One region of the Streptomyces sp. KLMMK genome, then DNA from elsewhere that is predicted to be linked to it. Evidence: riboswitches for the same ligand, from Rfam matches in the RefSeq annotation. Region 1 holds a riboswitch; the other holds the start of a gene.

The links. Region 1 has a riboswitch for S-adenosylmethionine ahead of thrC (threonine synthase). Riboswitches for the same ligand answer to the same signal wherever they lie in the genome.
Region 2: it holds a riboswitch for S-adenosylmethionine, as region 1 does, so the genes downstream of both, V7793_RS24515 (aminotransferase class V-fold PLP-dependent enzyme) here and thrC (threonine synthase) in region 1, are expected to answer to the same signal.

Annotation. Positions count from the first base shown of each region.
Region 1 covers NZ_JBAMDC010000231.1:1,159-10,715, forward strand. Annotated here, with positions in the region: gene V7793_RS25780 (alpha,alpha-trehalose-phosphate synthase (UDP-forming)) at 1-614, opposite strand, end outside; gene V7793_RS25785 (glucosyl-3-phosphoglycerate synthase) at 656-1,630, opposite strand; SAM riboswitch class I at 1,807-1,949, shown strand; gene thrC (threonine synthase) at 1,943-3,259, shown strand; gene V7793_RS25795 (ubiquitin-like small modifier protein 1) at 3,372-3,647, shown strand; gene V7793_RS25800 (cold-shock protein) at 4,071-4,277, shown strand; gene groL (chaperonin GroEL) at 4,624-6,246, shown strand; gene V7793_RS25810 (PTS transporter subunit EIIC) at 6,355-7,851, opposite strand; gene murQ (N-acetylmuramic acid 6-phosphate etherase) at 7,859-8,872, opposite strand; partial or broken gene V7793_RS25820 (MurR/RpiR family transcriptional regulator) at 8,917-9,557, opposite strand, start outside.
Region 2 covers NZ_JBAMDC010000207.1:996-11,467, reverse strand. Annotated here, with positions in the region: gene V7793_RS24555 (cytochrome c oxidase subunit 4) at 1-255, shown strand, start outside; gene V7793_RS24550 (L,D-transpeptidase) at 375-1,631, shown strand; gene V7793_RS24545 (hypothetical protein) at 1,650-2,051, opposite strand; gene ctaE (aa3-type cytochrome oxidase subunit III) at 2,289-2,909, shown strand; gene qcrC (cytochrome bc1 complex diheme cytochrome c subunit) at 2,977-3,786, shown strand; gene qcrA (cytochrome bc1 complex Rieske iron-sulfur subunit) at 3,783-4,838, shown strand; gene qcrB (cytochrome bc1 complex cytochrome b subunit) at 4,835-6,484, shown strand; gene trpD (anthranilate phosphoribosyltransferase) at 6,648-7,712, shown strand; SAM riboswitch class IV at 7,802-7,918, shown strand; gene V7793_RS24515 (aminotransferase class V-fold PLP-dependent enzyme) at 8,067-9,425, shown strand; gene V7793_RS24510 (Lrp/AsnC family transcriptional regulator) at 9,596-9,877, opposite strand; gene V7793_RS24505 (rhomboid family intramembrane serine protease) at 9,887-10,472, opposite strand, start outside.

The DNA.
Region 1 (9,557 bases):
TCGTCCGGCAGCATGCGGAAGTAGTCCGGCGGGGCCCAGGGGGTGTGCGAGAAGTGGCCGATGCGCAGGTCGGGGCGGCGCGCCCGGAGCAGGCCCGGCACGAGCGCCAGGTGGTAGTCCTGGATGAGCACCGCGGCGCCCTGCGCGGCCTCCTCGGCGACGGCGTCCGCGAACGCCGCGTTGTACTCCTCGTAGGCCGCCCACTGGGCCCGGAACTCCCGGTCGAAGGAGGGCTCCAGGGGCGTCTGGTAGAGCATGTGGTGCACGAACCACAGCACCGAGTTGGCGATGCCGTTGTACGCGGCGGCGAAGGTGTCCGGCGGGATGTCGAGCATCCGCACGTGGTGGCCGCCGGTGTCGTCCGTGGCGAGTCTTCGGCCGGCGGCGCGGGCCGCCTCGCGGTCGCCCTCGCCCAGGGCCGCGCACACCCACACCGCGGCGCCGCCCTCGGCGTCGCGCTGTATCGAGCTGAGCCCGGAGACGAGCCCGCCGCCGCCGCGCCCGGCCACGAGGGTGCCGTCCTCGCTGCGCCGGTACGAGACCGGGCCCCGGTTGGAGGCGACGACGATCGGCGCGGCGGCGATCGATGTGGCGTGCACGTGCTCAGCGACCATGTGGCCAGCCTTGCCGCGGGAAGAACCGCTCAAACGTACGCTTACGCGGCGTGTCGCTGGGCGTACTCGGGTATTCCGGCCATCGGCGGCCGCTCCTCCGTGTCCACCGCGTACGTCCGCGGAACGAAGCCCTCCGGGGTTCGTTCGAACTGTGTCAGCGCAGGTCGCACCAGGTGCCCCCGGGCCAGCCGGAGCTGTGCGGTGCGGTAGATGGCGGCGGCCATCCGGCCCAGCGCCTGCCCGTCCTGGTGGCGGTGCTTGCGCACGCCCACGTCCACCTGGGCCAGCGCCCCCAGCCCGACCGTGTGCAGCGCGTCCACCAGAAGGCCCAGCTCCACGCCGTAGCCGACGGGGAACGGCAGCTGCTCCAGCAGGGACCGGCGGGCCGCGTACTCGCCGCCGAGCGGCTGCACGAAACCGGCCAGCTGCGGCCAGTGCAGGTTCAGCAGGGGGCGGGCCACGAGCTCGGTCACCCGGCCGCCCTGGCCGGCGGTCCTGGCGGAGCCGGGCACATCGAATTCCGTGCCCAGCGGGCGGTCGTACATCGCCTTGACGAAGTGCACGCCGGGGTCCGTCAGCAGCGGCCCCACGATCCCCGACACGAAGTCCGCCGAGAACTCGCGCAGGTCGGCGTCCACGAAGCAGACGATGTCGCCCGTCGTCGCCAGCAGGGAGCGCCACAGCACCTCGCCCTTGCCCGGCAGTGCGGGCAGGCTCGGCAGCACCTCGTCCCGGTGCACCACGCGCGCCCCGGCCTCTGCTGCGACCTCGGCCGTGCGGTCCGTGGAGCCCGAGTCGACCACCACCAGCTCGTCCACCAGCGGCACCGCGTCCGACATCAGCTCGCGGCGGATCGTCGCCACGATGGTGCCGACCGTCGGCTCCTCGTTCAGCGCCGGCAGGACGACGCTCACCGTGGTGCCGGAGGCCCGCTTGGCGGCCAGAAGCACGTCGAGCGGACGATCAGCAGCGGACCAGGACCGCTCGGCCAGCCAGCGCTCCACCTCTTCCAGCACGTGTACGACTCCCTGTCTCACGGACGTTCTGCGACGCGTTCTGTGACGCATCTCGCGGTGCGGACGCCCCTCTCAACGGGCCGTCCCTTCCGTTACAGTCTTGAACAACGCGGACCGCCGTCCTATGTCGGGGGTCGCCGCGTGCACAAACGCCTGGGCCCCGCCCAGTGCCATACCGCTCATCCAGAGGGGCAGAGGGACACGGCCCGTTGAAGCCCCGGCAACCCTCCAGCCGGTCTCACCGTTCCACGGCGAGGCTCCCGGCGGGGAAGGTGCCAATTCCGTCTCGTGGCGACGTTCGCCACGGGGAAGATGAGGAGAAAGGGCCTCGCCTCCATGGCTGTGCAGTCTGTTGAACCCTCCACCACTTCTGTGGACCTCGGACCCGCCGTGGCACTCTCCTGCCGCGAGTGCGGAGAGCGCTTCGACCTCGGTCCCATCTTCGCCTGCGCCCTGTGCTTCGGCCCCCTCGAAGTCGCCTACGAACTGCCCGCCGGCGGGCCCGGTCAAGCAGCTGACCTGCGCGAGCGCATCGAGGCCGGCCCCGCGAACATCTGGCGCTACGCCCCCCTGCTGCCCGTCCCCGCCGACGTCGCGGGCAAGCCCAGCCTCAACCCCGGCCTCACCAAGCTCGTCAAGGCCGACAACCTCGCCCGCGAGCTGGGCGTGACGGGCGGCCTGTACGTCAAGGACGACTCCGGCAACCCGACGCACTCCTTCAAGGACCGGGTCGTGGCGATCGCGGTCGAGGCCGCCCGCGCCTTCGGCTTCACGACGCTGTCGTGCTCCTCGACCGGGAACCTCGCGGGTGCGGTCGGGGCCGCGGCCGCCCGGGCCGGGTTCAAGTCGTGCGTCTTCATCCCGCACGACCTGGAGGCCGGGAAGGTCGTCATGGCCGCGGTCTACGGCGGCGACCTCGTCGGCATCGAGGGCACGTACGACGACGTCAACCGCTTCTGCAGCGAACTGATCGGCGACCCGCTGGGGGAGGGCTGGGGCTTCGTCAACGTCAACCTCCGGCCGTACTACGGCGAAGGGTCCAAGACGCTCGCCTACGAGATCTGCGAGCAGCTGGGCTGGCGGCTGCCGGACCAGATCGTCGTGCCGATCGCCTCGGGCTCACAGCTCACGAAGATCGACAAGGGGCTGAAGGAGCTCGTCGCGCTGGGTCTGGTCGAGGACCGCCCGTACAAGATCTTCGGAGCGCAGGCGGAGGGCTGCTCGCCGGTCGCCCGCGCGTTCAAGGACGGGCACGACGTGGTGCGGCCGGTGAAGCCGGACACGATCGCGAAGTCCCTCGCCATCGGCAACCCGGCCGACGGGCCGTACGTGCTGGATATCGCGCGGCGGACGGGCGGGGCGGTGGAGGACGTCACCGATGAGCAGATCGTGGACGCGATCCGGCTGCTGGCCCGGACCGAGGGGATCTTCGCCGAGACGGCGGGCGGGGTGACGGTCGGCGTGACGCGGAAGCTGATCGAGAGCGGGCTGCTCGACCCCTCCCTGACGACCGTCGTGCTCAATACGGGCGACGGGCTGAAGACGCTCGATGCCGTTGCGGCGGGGCCGACGGCGACGATCCGGCCGTCGCTGGAGGCGTTCCGCGCCGCGGGGCTTGCTGCCGTCTGACGTCTGCAGGTGACGTCTGCGGGCCGGTTGTGCCCGCCCTCCCCCAAACCCCGTCCGGGGTCCCCCCAGCCCTGCGGAACAGCCGCCCACAATCTCTCCGGAAGGTTTTCCCATGAGCGTTACCGTCCGCATCCCCACCATCCTCCGCACCTACACCGGCGGGAAGGCCGAGGTCTCCGCCGAAGGCGCGACCCTCGCCGATGTCCTCCAGTCCCTGGAGAAGAACCACTCCGGCATTGCGGCCCGCGTGCTCGACGACGCCGGCAAGCTGCGCCGGTTCGTCAACGTCTACGTCAACGACGACGACGTCCGCTTCGAGCAGGGGCTGCAGACCCCCACCCCGGACGGCTCCGCCGTCTCCGTCATCCCGGCCGTCGCGGGCGGCTGAGGTTTCACAGGGTTCTTCCGTTATTGCCGCACGACGTCCCCGGAATCGCCCCGTCCGTAAAGCGGACGGGGCGATTCCGCCTGTTGAGCGCGATACAGTTGGGACGATCCCCGCCCGGCGTCAGTGCCGAACGCATATGAGAACCCGTCAAGTTGTGCGCGAAGTGTGTGCACGAAATGCCGGGTTGGTTGCGTTATACCCGGCCCGACTTGCCCTGAAATACCCGGAGTTCAGCCGATTTCCTCGATCGGCCATGCCCGGAATTCTCGTCCGAGTGACCTGTTGCAGACGGCATCCGTGCAGATACATTCAGCCGCGGTCGACGCGTTCCGGCGCACACCCACTGGGCTGCCAGGGGGTGAGGTCTGACCCGGGTCCGCGAAGTGCGGTCCTGCGCAAGGGCCAGTAATAGGGGAGTTAGGCATGGCTCAGGGCACCGTCAAGTGGTTCAACGCGGAGAAGGGCTACGGCTTCATCGCGGTCGACGGTGGTGCGGATGTATTCGTCCACTACAGCGCGATTCAGATGGACGGCTACCGCACCCTCGAGGAGGGTCAGCGGGTCGAGTTCGAGATCTCGCAGGGCCAGAAGGGGCCGCAGGCGGACATGGTGAAGCTGCAGCAGGTCTGATCGCGGCGCATCGACCACCGGCTCGCTCGGTTTGCAGAGGGGCTCGCACCCGACGGGGTGCGAGCCCCTCGCGCGTGTGCGGGGCGCGTGGGGTGGGTACGGCTGCCTGGGGCCCCTGCTCCGGGCGCCCCGTGGGCGTGACTGTCCCCCCGAGGCGCTTGCACTCTCCCTGGTCGAGTGCTAATCATTGGGCTTAGCACTCTCCGAGTGAGAGTGACAGATTTGGACCGTCGGTGAGGTCCGCATGCCAGGCGGGGCAAGGAACCGCAGGGTGCGCAGGCCGTCCGTCGCGGGCGCCAGTGCGGTCCGGAGCAGTCTCCACCCCGTCCTGGGAGGACCACTTCACATGGCCAAGATCATCGCGTTCGACGAGGAGGCACGGCGCGGTCTCGAGCGCGGGATGAACCAGCTCGCCGACGCCGTCAAGGTCACCCTCGGCCCCAAGGGCCGCAACGTCGTCCTCGAGAAGAAGTGGGGCGCCCCCACGATCACCAACGATGGTGTCTCCATCGCCAAGGAGATCGAGCTCGAGGACCCGTACGAGAAGATCGGCGCCGAGCTGGTCAAGGAGGTCGCGAAGAAGACGGACGACGTCGCCGGTGACGGCACGACGACCGCGACCGTCCTGGCCCAGGCCCTGGTCCGCGAGGGCCTGCGCAACGTCGCCGCGGGTGCCAACCCGATGGCGCTGAAGCGCGGTATCGAGAAGGCCGTCGAGGCCGTCTCCGGTGCCCTGCTCGAGCAGGCCAAGGACGTGGAGACCAAGGAGCAGATCGCCTCCACCGCCTCCATCTCCGCCGCCGACACCCAGATCGGCGAGCTCATCGCCGAGGCCATGGACAAGGTCGGCAAGGAAGGCGTCATCACCGTCGAGGAGTCCCAGACCTTCGGTCTGGAGCTGGAGCTCACCGAGGGTATGCGCTTCGACAAGGGCTACATCTCGGCGTACTTCGCCACCGACATGGAGCGTATGGAGGCGTCCCTCGACGACCCGTACATCCTGATCGTCAACTCCAAGATCGGCTCGGTCAAGGACCTGCTGCCGCTCCTGGAGAAGGTCATGCAGTCCGGCAAGCCGCTGCTGATCATCGCCGAGGACGTCGAGGGCGAGGCCCTGTCCACGCTCGTCGTGAACAAGATCCGCGGCACCTTCAAGTCCGTCGCCGTCAAGGCCCCGGGCTTCGGCGACCGCCGCAAGGCCATGCTCGGTGACATCGCCATCCTCACCGGTGGCACCGTCATCTCCGAGGAGGTCGGCCTCAAGCTGGAGAACGCCGGTCTCGACCTGCTCGGCCGCGCCCGCAAGGTCGTCATCACCAAGGACGAGACGACCATCGTCGACGGTGCCGGTGACAGCGACCAGGTCCAGGGCCGCGTCAACCAGATCCGCGCCGAGATCGAGAACAGCGACTCGGACTACGACCGCGAGAAGCTCCAGGAGCGCCTCGCGAAGCTGGCCGGCGGCGTGGCCGTCATCAAGGCCGGTGCCGCGACCGAGGTCGAGCTCAAGGAGCGCAAGCACCGCATCGAGGACGCCGTTCGCAACGCGAAGGCGGCCGTCGAGGAGGGCATCGTCGCCGGTGGTGGCGTGGCCCTGCTGCAGGCCTCCCAGGTGTTCGAGAAGCTGGAGCTCGAGGGCGACGAGGCCACCGGTGCCGCCGCCGTCAAGCTGGCCCTGGAGGCCCCGCTCAAGCAGATCGCGGTCAACGCCGGTCTCGAGGGCGGCGTCGTCGTGGAGAAGGTGCGCAACCTGACCCCGGGCCACGGTCTCAACGCCGCCACGGGCGAGTACGTCGACCTGGTCGCCGAGGGCATCATCGACCCGGCCAAGGTCACCCGCTCCGCCCTGCAGAACGCCGCGTCCATCGCTGCGCTCTTCCTCACCACCGAGGCCGTCATCGCCGACAAGCCGGAGAAGGCCGCCGCGGCCGCTCCGGGCGGCATGCCCGGCGGTGACATGGACTTCTGATCCTGACGGATCACCTGTCCTGACGCTGTACGCGCCCGAGGGCGGTGCCCCCCACCAGGGGGGTGCCGCCCTCGGGCCGTTGTTCCATCCGTTGTTCCATCCGCTGTTCTATCCGTTGTTCTCTGCGGGGTGTTCTGCGTTCAGCTCGCGCAGCGACCGGCGGCTCAGCCCGAACGCGTACGTCGCCGCGAATCCCGCCGCGTAGCCCGCCAGCAGGCCCGCCCCGTAGACCGCCACTGCCCGGCCCAGGCCGTGGCCGCCCTGCAGCAGCGGGAACAGGGCCCAGCCCGACGGGCCGATGGCCGTCGAGCCGACCGTGTCGCCCAGCTGCCCCAGCAGCCCCACGAACGCTCCTCCGAACGCGCCGCCGACGCAGGCGGTGACGAACGGGCGGCCCAGCGGCAGGGAGACGCCGTAGATCAGGGGCTCGCCGATGCCCAGGAGGCCGGCCGGCATCGCGGACCGGATCGTCCGGCGCACCGAGGTGTTGTGCGGCAGGCGGACGTAGAGGGCGAGGGCCGCTCCCACCTGGCCGGCGCCCGCCATCGCGAGGATCGGCAGCAGCACCGTGGAGCCCTGCTCCTGGATCAGGGTCGTGTGGATGGGGATGAGGGCCTGGTGCAGGCCCAGCATCACCAGGGGCAGGAACAGCCCGCCGAGGACGAAGCCCGCCGCCGCCCCGCCGTTCGCGAGCAGCCAGTCGGCGAAGCGGCCGATGGCCGTGGCGACCTCGCCCGCCGCGTACATCAGCCCGTACAGCGTGACCAGGCCCGCGACCAGAACGGTCACCGTCGGGGTGACCAGCACGTCCAGGGCCTCGGGGACGCGGCGGCGGCACCACCGCTCCACGTGCGCGGCGAGCAGGGCCGCGGCCAGCGCACCGAGCACCCCGCCCTGGCCGGGCACGAGCTTCTCGCCGAACGCGCTCACCCGGTCCACGCCCGGGAACACGATGATCGCCGCGACGGCCCCGCCCAGGACGGGGGTGCCGCCGAACTCCTTCGCCGTGTTGTAGCCGACGAAGACCGCGATCAGGGACATGAAGCCCGACGCGCACGCGGTCAGCGCGGGGGCCAGCGCGGGCAGCCAGTGGAGGTTGGAGAGGAGCCCGGCCAGGCCCGCCACGATGCCGCAGCCGATCAGGGCGGGGATCAGCGGGACGAAGATCTGGGCGATCCGGCGCAGGAACTCCTTGGCCGGGGTGGCGTTGCGGGCCCTGCGCTCGGCCCGGAGCGCCGCGCCGCGCTCGGCCAGGGCTTCCGCGGTGACGGTCTCCGGGGCCGCACCTGCCGCACCTGCCGCGGTGGCCGCGTTCACGTGTCGCGCGAGCTCCGGCGCGACCTTGGCCACCGTGCCCGGACCGAGCACGATCTGCAGGGCCGCGCCGTCCCCGACGATGCCCAGCACCCCGGGAAGGGCCCGCAGTTCGTCGCGCCGGACGGCCGACGGGTCCCGGACGGTCACCCGCAGCCGCGTCATGCAGTTCGTGACGGACGTGAGGTTGCCGGCGCCGCCGAGGAGGGGCAGGAGCGCGGCCGCGCCGGCGCCGCGGCCGCGCTCCCCTCTCGGGCCGTCGTCGGGCGCGTCCGGAGGGTCCGGTGCCATGGTGCGGCTACCCATGTGCTGTTCGCAGGGCCGTGCGCAGGTGACCGCCCGACTCGTCGAGGAGGCGCGCGGCCGTGCGCCCGTCCACACCGCCCAGGACGACGAGGATGGCGTGCTTCACCTCTCCGCCGGTCTCCGTCAGCGCGGCCTCTATCTCCTGCTCGGAGGCGCCCGTGGCCAGGGCGACGATCTGCCGGGAGCGGGCGCGCAGCTTGTCGTTGGTGGCCCGCACGTCGACCATCAGGTTCCCGTACGTCTTGCCGAGCCGGATCATGGTGATCGTCGAGAGCATGTTGAGGACGAGCTTCTGGGCGGTGCCGGCCTTCAGCCGGGTCGAGCCCGTGAGCAGCTCGGGGCCGACGACGACCTCGACGGCGTGGTCGGCGGCCCGGCCGAGGGGCGAACCGGCGTTGCAGGACACGCCGATGGTCAGCGCCCCGGCGCCGCGGGCGTGCTCGACGGCCCCGACCGCGTAGGGGGTGCGGCCGGAGGCGGAGACGCCGACGACGGTGTCGGCCGGGCCGACACCCAGGGCGGCCAGGTCGCCCGCGGCCAGCTCCCGGCTGTCCTCGGCTCCTTCGACGGCGGTGACCAGCGCCGCCGCGCCGCCCGCGATCACGCCTATGACCTGCGAGGGGTCGGTGTTGAAGGTCGGCGGGCACTCGCTGGCGTCGAGCACGCCGAGGCGGCCGGCGGTGCCCGCGCCCGCGTAGACGAGCCGGCCGCCGCGGGCCATGCGGGTGGCGGTGGCGTCGATGGCGGCGGCGATCTCGGGCAGCCGGGCGGCGACGGCGGCCGGGACGCCGGCGTCCTCGCCGTTCATGATCCGGGCGATGTCGAGGGTGGGCAGCCGGTCGATGTCCGCGAGGTCGGGGCGGAAGGCCTCGGTGGTGAGGGCGGCGAGCTCGGCGCGGAGGGCGCTGCGCGCCTGTGGGGAGGGGGCCGGCGAGGCGCCGGACGGCGCGGGGGAAGCGGCCGCGCCCGCGGCCGATGCGGATGACGAAGCAGAAGAAGAGGCCATGGGCGGACGGCTCTTTCCATGCGTGCCGGGCGGGCCGGCTTCGGTCAGCGCGGGGAGCGCGGGGCGTGGCGGTGGGCGAGCGCTTCGTACGAGGCGGACAGGGCCGGCGCCGCGGACTCGTACGTCTGCTGGGCGACGCCGATGAACAGGCAGTCCACCACGAGGAGCTGACTGGTGCGGCTCGACATGGCCGCGGGGCGCAGCTCGCTCTCCCGGGCGGAGGAGGTGGTGAGCACGTGGTCCGCGTACTGGGCGATCTCGCCCTCCGGGCGGCCGGTGATCGCGAGCGTCGTCGCGCCGTGCTCGAAGGCGACCCGCAGGGGTTCGATGACGTCGGTGGTGCGGCCGGAGTGGGTGATGGCGACGGCGACGTCGCCCGCGCGCAGCTGGACGGCGTTGGTGACGGCGAGGTGCGGGTCGGCGGGGGCGTGGGCGATCAGGCCGATGCGGAGCAGCTTCTGCACGAGGTCCTGGCCGACGAGGTTGGAGGCGCCGATGCCGTAGACGTCGATGCGCCGGGCGCCGGCGAGCGCGGCGACCGCGGCCTCCAGCTGCGCGGTGTCGAGGGCGGCGGCGGTGTCCGCCAGGCACTGCGCCTCCTCCTGGGCGAGTTTGGCGACGACGGCGGGCAGCGGGTCGTCGACCGCGATGTCGGCGGTGACGGCCGGGGCGCGGCCGGCCGCCT
Region 2 (10,472 bases), on a different contig from region 1:
CTGGCGTTCACCGCGCGCCGGGTGGACACCGGTGCCGGTGACAACAAGGAGGCGGACGTCGCCGACGACGCCGGCGAGCTGGGCTTCTTCGCCCCGCACAGCTGGCAGCCGCTCTCCCTGGCGATCGGTGGCGCCCTGGCCTTCATGAGCATCTGCTTCGGCTGGTGGCTGATGTACTTCTCGGCCCCGGTCATCGCGGTCGGCCTCTTCGGCTGGGTGTTCGAGTTCTACCGAGGCGAGAACCAGAACCAGTAGCGAACGGCCGTTGCCGTCCCGGGCCCCGCACACCATCCGGTGTGCGGGGCCCGGTGCATTTCCACCCGTTTGCAGTCACCCGGCAGGCCGGAGGTCCCGATCCTTCCTACGGTGTGACCATGACCCAGTCACGTCGACACCGTCTGGCGCTCACCGGGGCGGTGCTGCTGACCGCGCTGGTGGTGGGGGTCACCGCCTGCGGCGGCTCGTCCAACCCGCTGGCCGACAAGCCCTACGACGCCAGCGGCCAGGTCGAGCTCACCAGTGCCCGCGACGGGCAGAAGGCGGACCCCAGCAAGCCCCTCGAGGTGGTGGCCAGGGGCGAGGACCGGATCACGGACGTCACGGCGACGGACGCGGCGGGTCGCTACGTCAAGGGCGAACTCAGCCCCGACGGCTCCCGCTGGCACAGCACCGGCGCCCTCGCCGCCGGCGCCCACTACACCGTGCGCGTCACCACGGAGGACGAGAACGGCTCCCAGGGGCGCCGCACGATCGGCTTCGACACCAACCCGGCCGACCGCCTCCTGCGCGTCAGTTTCGGCCCGCAGAGCGGCACCTACGGCGTGGGACAGCCCATCACCGCCGAGCTGAGCACCCCCGTCCAGGACCCGGCCGCCCGCGCGATCGTCGAGCGCACCTTCCGCGTCGAGTCCCGGCCCGCCGTGGAGGGTGCCTGGCACTGGGTGGACAACCGCACCCTGCACTACCGCCCGAAGGAGTACTGGCCCGCCCACACCACCGTCGACGTGCACGCCAACCTCGACGGCATCAAGGTCGGCGGCGGCCTCTACGGAGGCCCCTCCAGGGCCGTGCGGATGACGACGGGCGACCGCATCGAGGCCGTCACCGACGCGAGCGCGCACAGCATGACCGTGTTCGTGAGCGGCAAGGAGGTCCGGTCCATCCCGGTGACCACCGGCAAGCCCGGCTACGCCACCCGCAACGGGGTCAAGGTGATCCTGGGCCGGGAATCCTTCGTACGCATGCGCGGCACCAGCATCGGCATCGCCGAGGGCAGCGCGGACTCCTACGACCTGCCCGTCCACTGGGCCACCCGGGTCACCTGGAGCGGTGAGTACGTGCACGCCGCGCCCTGGTCCGAGGGATCCCAGGGCGCGGAGAACGTCAGCCACGGCTGCACCGGCATGAGCACCGCCAACGCCAAGTGGTTCTTCGACACCGTGCACGTCGGCGACATCGTCAAGGTCGTGGGCAGCGCCGGCGCGACCATGACCCCGTTCGACAACGGCTTCGGCGACTGGAACATGGCCTGGGACGAATGGCGCAAGGGCAGTGCCCTCGTCGGAGGGAAGACCGGGAAGGCCGAGGGGAGCAGCCCTGCCGACGCGGCCCGCCTGCGCCCCGAGCTCTAGCCGCCCCCGGGCGCCCCCTCAGGCGTCCACGGCCTTCCGGGCGCGCAGCAGGCCTGCCAGGGCGTTGGCGAAGGCCCCCGGGTCCAGCGGGTGCGTCACGGCGGCGTCCGCTCGGCTCCAGGTGGCCAGCCAGGCGTCCTGCGGGCGGCCCATGAGCAGCAGCACGGGCGGGCAGCGGAACACCTCGTCCTTCAGCTGCCGGCACACCCCCATGCCGCCCGCGGGCGCCGTCTCGCCGTCCAGGACGCACACGTCCACGTGGTGCTCCTCCAGGGCCGTGAGCACGCCCGGGAGTGTCGCGCACTCCACGTACATGACCGGCGGCACGTCGGGGGCGGGCCGGCGCCCGGCGGCCAGCCGGACCTGCTCGCGGGTGTCCGCGTTGTCGCTGTAGACCAGCACGGTGGCCGTCGGCTGCATCGTTCCTCCAGGCTTGTGTTCGGCACAGCTGTGGATCTGACGTGGAGCTGATCGATGGCCGGACTCTACTCCGCGAACACCCGTCCGGAGGAGGGTCCGTCAGGCCCGCGAGGTGTCCCGGAACGTCCGGTTCCCCCCTTTGGGGGACCCGGGCACTGGGCCGTACGAGCAGCGCACATGCTCTTGACACACCGAACGGCACCCCCCGGAGTGAGCACGAGATAAGCGACCGACATAATGTCGGTCGTGGCGACTGCAACAGCAACAGATACCGGGCACGCACACCCGTCGGTCAATCGACCGAACCTCACCAGCGTCGGAACCATCATCTGGTTGAGTTCCGAGCTGATGTTCTTCGCGGCCCTCTTCGCGATGTACTTCACCCTGCGATCGGTGACGGGTACCGAGTTCTGGTCGGAAAAGGCGTCCGCGCTGAACCTGCCGTTCTCGGCGACCAACACCACGATCCTGGTGCTCTCCTCCCTCACCTGCCAGCTCGGCGTCTTCGCCGCCGAGCGCGGCGACGTGAAGAAGCTGCGCACGTGGTTCGTGATCACCTTCGTGATGGGTGCCATCTTCATCGGCGGCCAGGTCTTCGAGTACACCGAGCTGGTCAAGCACGAGGGCCTCTCGCTCTCCTCCGACCCGTACGGCTCGGTGTTCTACCTGACGACCGGCTTCCACGGCCTGCACGTGACGGGCGGTCTGATCGCCTTCCTGCTGGTCCTGGGCAGGACGTACGCGGCCAAGAGGTTCACCCACCACCAGGCGACGGCGGCCATCGTCGTGTCCTACTACTGGCACTTCGTCGACGTGGTGTGGATCGGCCTCTTCGCCACGATCTACTTGATCAAGTAATCGGTCCCGTCCCGCACCGGACCAACAGTCCAGATCGACGCAGAAGATCCTGACACCGGGGTAATCCGTGAAAAAGCTCTCCGCACGACGACGCCATCCGCTGGCGGCGGTCGTCGTCCTACTCTTCGCGCTGGCGGTAACTGGGGGGCTGTACGCCGCGTTCGCGCCGGCGGACACGGCCAAGGCCGATGAAACCGCCCAGTCCCTCGCCATCGAGGAGGGCAAGAAGCTCTATGCCGTGGGCTGCGCAAGCTGCCACGGCACCGGCGGTCAGGGCACCACCGACGGCCCGAGCCTCGTCGGCGTCGGCGCCGCGGCCGTCGACTTCCAGGTCGCCACCGGCCGCATGCCGCTCCAGCAGCAGGGTGCCCAGGCCCCCCGCAAGAAGGCGATCTACTCGCAGGCCGAGATCGACCAGCTCGCCGCGTACATCGCTTCGCTGGGTGCCGGCCCTGCGATCCCGACCAAGGATCAGTACAGCCCGGACGGCGCGGACATCGCGAAGGGCGGGGAGCTCTTCCGCACCAACTGCGCCCAGTGCCACAACTTCACCGGTAAGGGCGGCGCGCTTTCCAACGGCAAGTACGCCCCCACGCTTGAGGACGTCAACCCCAAGCACATCTACGAGGCCATGCAGACCGGCCCGCAGAACATGCCTTCCTTCCCCGACACGACGATGACGGAGAAGAACAAGAAGGACATCATCGCGTACCTCGACACGGTCAACAGCAGCAAGTCGGAGAGCCCGGGCGGCCTCGAGCTGGGCGGGCTCGGCCCCGTCAGCGAGGGTCTGTTCGCGTGGATCTTCGGACTGGGCGCGCTGATCGCAGTAGCCATCTGGGTCGCGGCCCACACCGCTAAGGCCAAGAAGTCATGAGTAGCCAAGACATTCCAGAAGAGAACCTGCCGAGCACGCAGGACGCGCACGGCGGCGCCGTGACGAAGACGGCCGGCGACCCGTTCGCCGACCCCGGCCTCCCGCCGCACGAGCCCCGCATCCAGGACATCGACGAGCAGGCCGCCAAGCGCTCCGAGCGCGTGGTCGCCTTCCTGTTCCTGCTCTCGATGCTGGCCACGGTCGGCTTCATCGCCTCCTACGTGACCCTCCCGGTCGACAAGAGCATCTACGTCTTCCCGATCGGTCACATCAGCGCCCTGAACTTCGCGCTGGGCATGACCCTCGCGGTGGCGCTGTTCTGCATCGGCGCGGGCGCGGTCCACTGGGCCCGCACCCTGATGTCGGACGTGGAGGTCGCCGACGAGCGGCACGCCATCGCCGCCGAGCCCGACGTCAAGGCCAAGGTCATGGCCGACTTCAAGCTGGGCGCAGAGGAGTCGGCCTTCGGCCGCCGCAAGCTGATCCGCAACACCATGTTCGGCGCGCTGGCCCTGGTGCCGCTCTCCGGCGTGGTGCTGCTGCGCGACCTCGGACCGCTTCCGGGCACCAAGCTCCGGAAGACCGCCTGGTCCGAGGGCAAGATGCTGATCAACCAGAACACGCTGCAGCCGCTGCGTCCCGAGGACATCCAGGTCGGCTCCCTCACCTTCGCCATGCCCGAGGGCATGAAGGAGGAGGACCACGACTTCCAGAAGGAGATCGCCAAGGCCGCCCTGATGATCGTCCGGCTCCGCCCGGAGAACATCAAGGACAAGCGCGAGCTCGACTGGTCCGCCGACGGCATCGTCGCGTTCTCCAAGATCTGCACCCACGTCGGCTGCCCGATCAGCCTCTACGAGCAGCAGACGCACCACGTGCTGTGCCCCTGCCACCAGTCCACCTTCGACCTTTCCGACGGCGGACGCGTGATCTTCGGCCCGGCCGGCCACGCCCTTCCGCAGCTGCGGATCAAGGTCAACGACAAGGGCTACCTTGAGGCCATGGGCGACTTCGCCGAGCCCGTCGGTCCTGCCTACTGGGAGCGCGGATGAGCACTACGACTACGAACCAATCCGGCGCTGCCGCGCCGGGCCGCCGCAAGGCGCCCGCAGGCGAGCGGGTCGCCGACTGGGCCGACGGCCGTCTGGGTATCTACACCCTGGCCAAGGCCAACATGCGGAAGATCTTCCCGGACCACTGGTCCTTCATGCTGGGTGAGGTCTGCCTCTACAGCTTCGTGATCATCATCCTCACGGGTGTGTATCTGACGCTGTTCTTCCACCCGAGCATGAACGAGGTCGTCTACCACGGCTCGTACGTGCCCATGCAGGGCATGCACATGTCCGAGGCGTTCAAGTCGACCCTCGACATCAGCTTCGACGTCCGTGGCGGTCTGCTCATCCGGCAGATCCACCACTGGGCCGCGCTGATCTTCCTCGCGGGCATGTTCGTGCACATGATGCGCGTGTTCTTCACCGGTGCGTTCCGCAAGCCGCGTGAGGTCAACTGGCTGTTCGGCTTCCTGCTGTTCGTCCTCGGCATGTTCACCGGCTTCACCGGTTACTCGCTCCCGGACGACCTGCTCTCCGGCACCGGTGTCCGCTTCATGGAGGGCGCGATCCTGTCCGTGCCGATCGTCGGCACGTACATCTCGATGTTCCTCTTCGGCGGCGAGTTCCCCGGCTCGGACTTCGTGCCGCGGTTCTTCTCCATCCACGTCCTGCTGCTGCCGGGCATCATGCTCGGTCTGCTGGTGGCCCACCTGATCCTGGTGATCTACCACAAGCACACGCAGTTCCCCGGCCCGGGCCGGACCAACAAGAACGTCGTCGGCCTCCCGCTGATGCCGGTCTACATGGCCAAGGCCGGTGGCTTCTTCTTCCTGGTCTTCGGCATCATCGCGGCCATCGCGGCGATCGCCTCGATCAACCCGATCTGGGCCATCGGCCCGTACCGCCCGGACCAGGTGTCCACCGGCGCCCAGCCCGACTGGTACATGGGCTTCGCCGAGGGTCTGATCCGTGTCATGCCGGGCTGGGAGATCAACCTGTGGGGCCACACGCTCGTCCTGGGCGTGTTCATCCCGCTGGTCATCTTCCCGCTGGTGCTCGGTGCGATCGCGGTCTGGCCGTTCATCGAGTCCTGGGTCACCGGTGACAAGCGCGAGCACCACCTGCTGGACCGCCCGCGCAACGCCCCGACGCGCACCGCGTTCGGTGCCGCCTGGATCGCCGCGTACTTCGTGATGCTGGTCGGTGGTGGAAACGACCTGTGGGCCACCCACTTCCACCTGTCGATCAACGCCATCACCTGGTTCGTCCGCATCGGCTTCTTCGTGATCCCGGTCCTGGTGTTCATCGCCACCCGCCGGATCTGCATGGGCCTGCAGCGCCGCGACAGGGACAAGGTGCTGCACGGACGCGAGTCCGGCATCATCAAGCGCCTGCCGCACGGTGAGTTCGTCGAGGTCCACGAGCCGCTCTCGCAGGAGCAGATGCACACCCTCACGGCGCACCACCAGCCGCAGCCGCTCGAGCTGGAGCCGGAGTACGACGAGAACGGCGTGGCCCGCAAGGCCGGCGCCGGCCAGCGTCTCCGGGTGAAGCTCTCGAAGGGCTTCTACGGCGAGGGGACCCAGATCCCCAAGGCCACCGTGGAGGAGTACGAGGAGATCACGAGCGGCCACGGCCACCACTGATCCCCCGGATCGCCTCTGATCCACCCTGATCGCTGATCGCCACAGCGAGAGCCCCGTCCAGCGCATGGACGGGGCTCTTCGCTGTCTCCGGGGGTGGATAGGCTGGGCGGGCAGACCCCGGGACGAACCCGGCTCTCCGGACCGACCACCAGGAGCGTGGACCATGAACGTTGTGACCCCGGCAGGCGGCGACAGCGCGGTGGCCCCCTCCTGGCCGGGTCTCCTGGACGCCCTGCTCGCCGGCCGTGACCTCACCGTCGACGACGCCGCCTGGGCCATGGACCGGATCATGCGCGGCGAGGCCACCGGCGCGCAGATCGCGGGCTTCCTGGTCGCCCTGCGCGCCAAGGGCGAGACGGTCGCCGAGATCTCCGGCCTGGTGCGCACGATGTACGAGCACGCCCGGCTGATCGAGGTCCCCGGCCCCAGCGTGGACATCGTCGGCACCGGCGGCGACGGCGCCAAGACCGTCAATATCTCCACCATGTCCTCGATCGTCGTCGCCGGCACCGGCGTGAAGGTCGTCAAGCACGGCAACCGGGCGGCGTCCTCGGCCAGCGGCGCCTCGGACGTGCTGGAGAAGCTGGGCGTGAACCTCGACCTCGGCCCGCAGCGGGTGGTGGAGGTGGCCGAGGAGGCCGGCATCACCCTCTGCTTCGCGGTGAAGTTCCACCCGGCGCTGCGGCACGTGGCCGCGGCCCGGCGCGAGCTCGGCATCCGGACCGTCTTCAACGTGCTCGGCCCGCTGACCAACCCCGCGAAGGTACGGGCCCAGGCCACGGGCGTCGCGGACGCCCGGATGGCCCCGATCCTCGCCGGGGTGCTCGCCGAGCGCGGCTCCTCGGCGCTGGTCTTCCGCGGCGACGACGGTCTCGACGAGCTGACCACGACCGCCACGTCGAAGGTGTGGGTGGTCTCCGGCGGACGGGTCCGCGAGGAGTCTTTCGACCCGCGGGACGTGGGGATCGGCCTGGTGCCGGTGGAGGCGCTGCGGGGTGGCGACGCGTCCTACAACGCCGATGTCGCGCGGCGTCTGCTCGCGGGCGAGCCGGGGCCGGTGCGGGACGCCGTGCTCCTCAACTCGGCCGCGGCGCTGGTGGCGTTGGCGCCGACGGAGGAGCCGCTGGCGGAGCAGATCCGGGGCGGGCTGGTGCGGGCTGCGGAGTCCATCGACTCCGGGGCGGCCCGGCGGGTGCTCGACCGGTGGGCGCTGGCGAGCAACGCGTAGCGCTGCGAAGGAGTGGTGCGGTGAAGGGGCGTCCGTGATCCGGACGCCCCTTCCCGGCCGGCGATCAGCTGTGCCATACTCTCCGCCAAGGTCACGAGTGACAGCGACACGGCCCCGGCCCGCTGTCCGGCAACCCTCCTTCCGTGGCGGGGTGCCCCGGGTGATGACCAGGTCGCAGGCAGCGAGGTCTGCGGCAAGCGCGGGTCCCTCGCCAGGGATCCTGGTTGTCGAGGGAGTTCCTTCCGTGGTTCAGCGAATGCGTTAGGGCTCGAAGAGCCCCTTTTCCCGCACCCCCTTCCCTTTCCCGCGCCCGTCGCGCGGTGGAATTCGCCTGCCTTTTTACGGGAGTTCGCCATGTCTGTCCCCACCCTTGCCTCCGACCGGTCCGTTTGCACCCCCCTGCCCGTTCTCGGGTGTGATGTCCGGGTCCCGCTGGTGACCGGCGGAGAGGTGACCTACGCCGCGCTGGACTACGCGGCCAGCGCCCCCGCCCTGCAGCGGGTGTGGGACGACGTGGCGGCGTACGCGCCCTACTACGGCAGCGTGCACCGCGGCGCGGGCTACCTCTCGCAGCTGTCGACGGAGCTGTTCGAGAACAGCCGGGCGGACGTCGCCGCGTTCCTCGGCTGCCGGGACGGCGACCAGGTCCTCTTCACCCGGTCGACCACCGACTCGCTCAACCTGCTCGCGGCCGTACTCCCCGCCGGGACGCGCGTGTTCGTCTTCGAGACCGAGCACCACGCGGCGCTGCTGCCCTGGGAGCGGCGCGCGGACGTCGAGGTGACCTACCTCGACGCGCCCCGCACCCCCGGGCAGGCGGTCGAGACGCTCGAGCAGGCGCTCGCGGCCCGCGAGCCCTACGGGCCCGCGCTGGTGTGCGTGACCGGTGCGTCCAACGTGACCGGTGAGCTGTGGCCCGTACGGGAGCTGGCCGCCGCCGCGCACGCCCACGGCGCGCGGATCGTCGTGGACGCGGCCCAGCTCGTCCCCCACCAGCGGGTGGACATCGCGGAACTGGACGCCGACTGGGTCGCCTTCTCCGGGCACAAGCTGTACGCGCCCTTCGGCGCCGGCGTGCTGGCCGGCCGGGCGGACTGGCTCCGGGACGCCGAGCCCTACCTGGCGGGCGGGGGCGCGAGCCGGCGCGTCGCCCGGGGCGCCTCCGGCGAGGTGGAGGTCGACTGGCACGACGGGGTCGCCCGGCACGAGGCCGGCTCGCCCAACGTCATCGGGGCCTACGCCATCGCGTCCGCGTGCAAGGCGCTCACCGAGGCCGGCTTCGACCGGCTCGCGGAGCGGGAGCGGCAGCTGATCACCGTGGTGCGGGAGGGGCTGGCGGCGGTGCCGGGGGTGCGGGTGCTCTCGCTCTTCGGGCCCGGCGCCCCGAGCGTGGGCGTCCTGTCCTTCACCGTCGACGGCTGGAACAGCTCGCACTTCGCGGCGGCGCTCTCCGCGGAGTACGGCATCGGCGTCCGCGACGGCCTCTTCTGCGCGCACCCGCTGGTGCGGACGCTGGTGGGCGCGGACTCCTCCGCCGAGGGGGAGTGCGGTGCGCCCGACGAGGGTGCGCCCCTGAACGCGATCCGCGTCAGCTTCGGCGCCGGCACGCCGGACGAGCACGTGGAGCGCTTCGTGACGGCGGTGGCCGAACTCGTCCGCCACGGAGCGAAGTGGTCCTACCGGACCGAGGGCGGACGCTGCGTCCCCGCCTGACGGCGCCTGCCGGATCCACGGGTTGCGCCCGGCCCGGCACCGCCGGGCAAGCCCGTCGTGGCTGATCGCCGCTGCGGCGGAAGTGATGTGCCTGCGGCAAGAGGGTCTGCCGGCCGGGCGGCGGTGCCGTGCCCGGCGCAACCGTGGAGCCCGCTACGCGCCGTCAGGCGCTACGCGTCCAGTCCGATCGCGAACGCCGCCTCCAGGTCGTGCTGGGAGTACGTGCGGAACGCGATGTGCGTCTCCGTCGAGGCGACGCCCGGGACCTTGCTGATCCTGCCCGGGATGACGTCCGCGAGGTCGTCGTGCCGGGCCACCCGCACCATGGCGATCAGATCGTGCGCACCCGTCACCGAGTACACCTCGCTCACGCCCTCGATCGCGGCGATCTGCTCGGCGATCTCGGGGATCCGGTCGACGTCGGTCTTGATCAGCACGATCGAAGTGATCACTGCGGGCTCCTATCGGGGGTCGGGGGGCAGCCCCGCCTTCACTCTAGTCGCACGGCCGTACCTCGCCCACGCGTACAGGAAGCCCAGCGCGAAGCCCACGACGTGGGCGAGGTAGGCGACGCCGGGGCGGTCGCCGGCCGCGCGGGCGGCCACCCACTGCAGGGCGAACCAGAAGAGCAGCACGGCCCAGGCGGGGAACCGCAGCGGCAGGAAGAAGAGGAACGGGAAGAGACTGGTGACGCGGGCCCGGGGGAAGAGGTAGAGGAAGGCTCCGAGGACCCCGGAGATCGCGCCGGAGGCGCCGACGAGCGTGCGGTCGGAGGCGGCGTGCGCGGCCGCGTAGCCGAGCAGGGCGAGCACCCCGGCGGCGAGGTAGAAGAGGACGAAGGGGCCGCGTCCCATCCGGTTTTCGGCCATGGCGCCGAAGACGTAGAGGAAGAGCATGTTCCCGAGCAGATGCAGCCAGTTGCCGTGCACGAAGAGCGCGGTGAGCGGGGTGATCAGCTCCGCCGGCGGCCCGTGCCAGAGCTTCTCGGGCACCACGCCCCAGCGCTCGAAGTAGGCGCTCTGGGCGGCGAGGAGGTTGCTGCCGCTG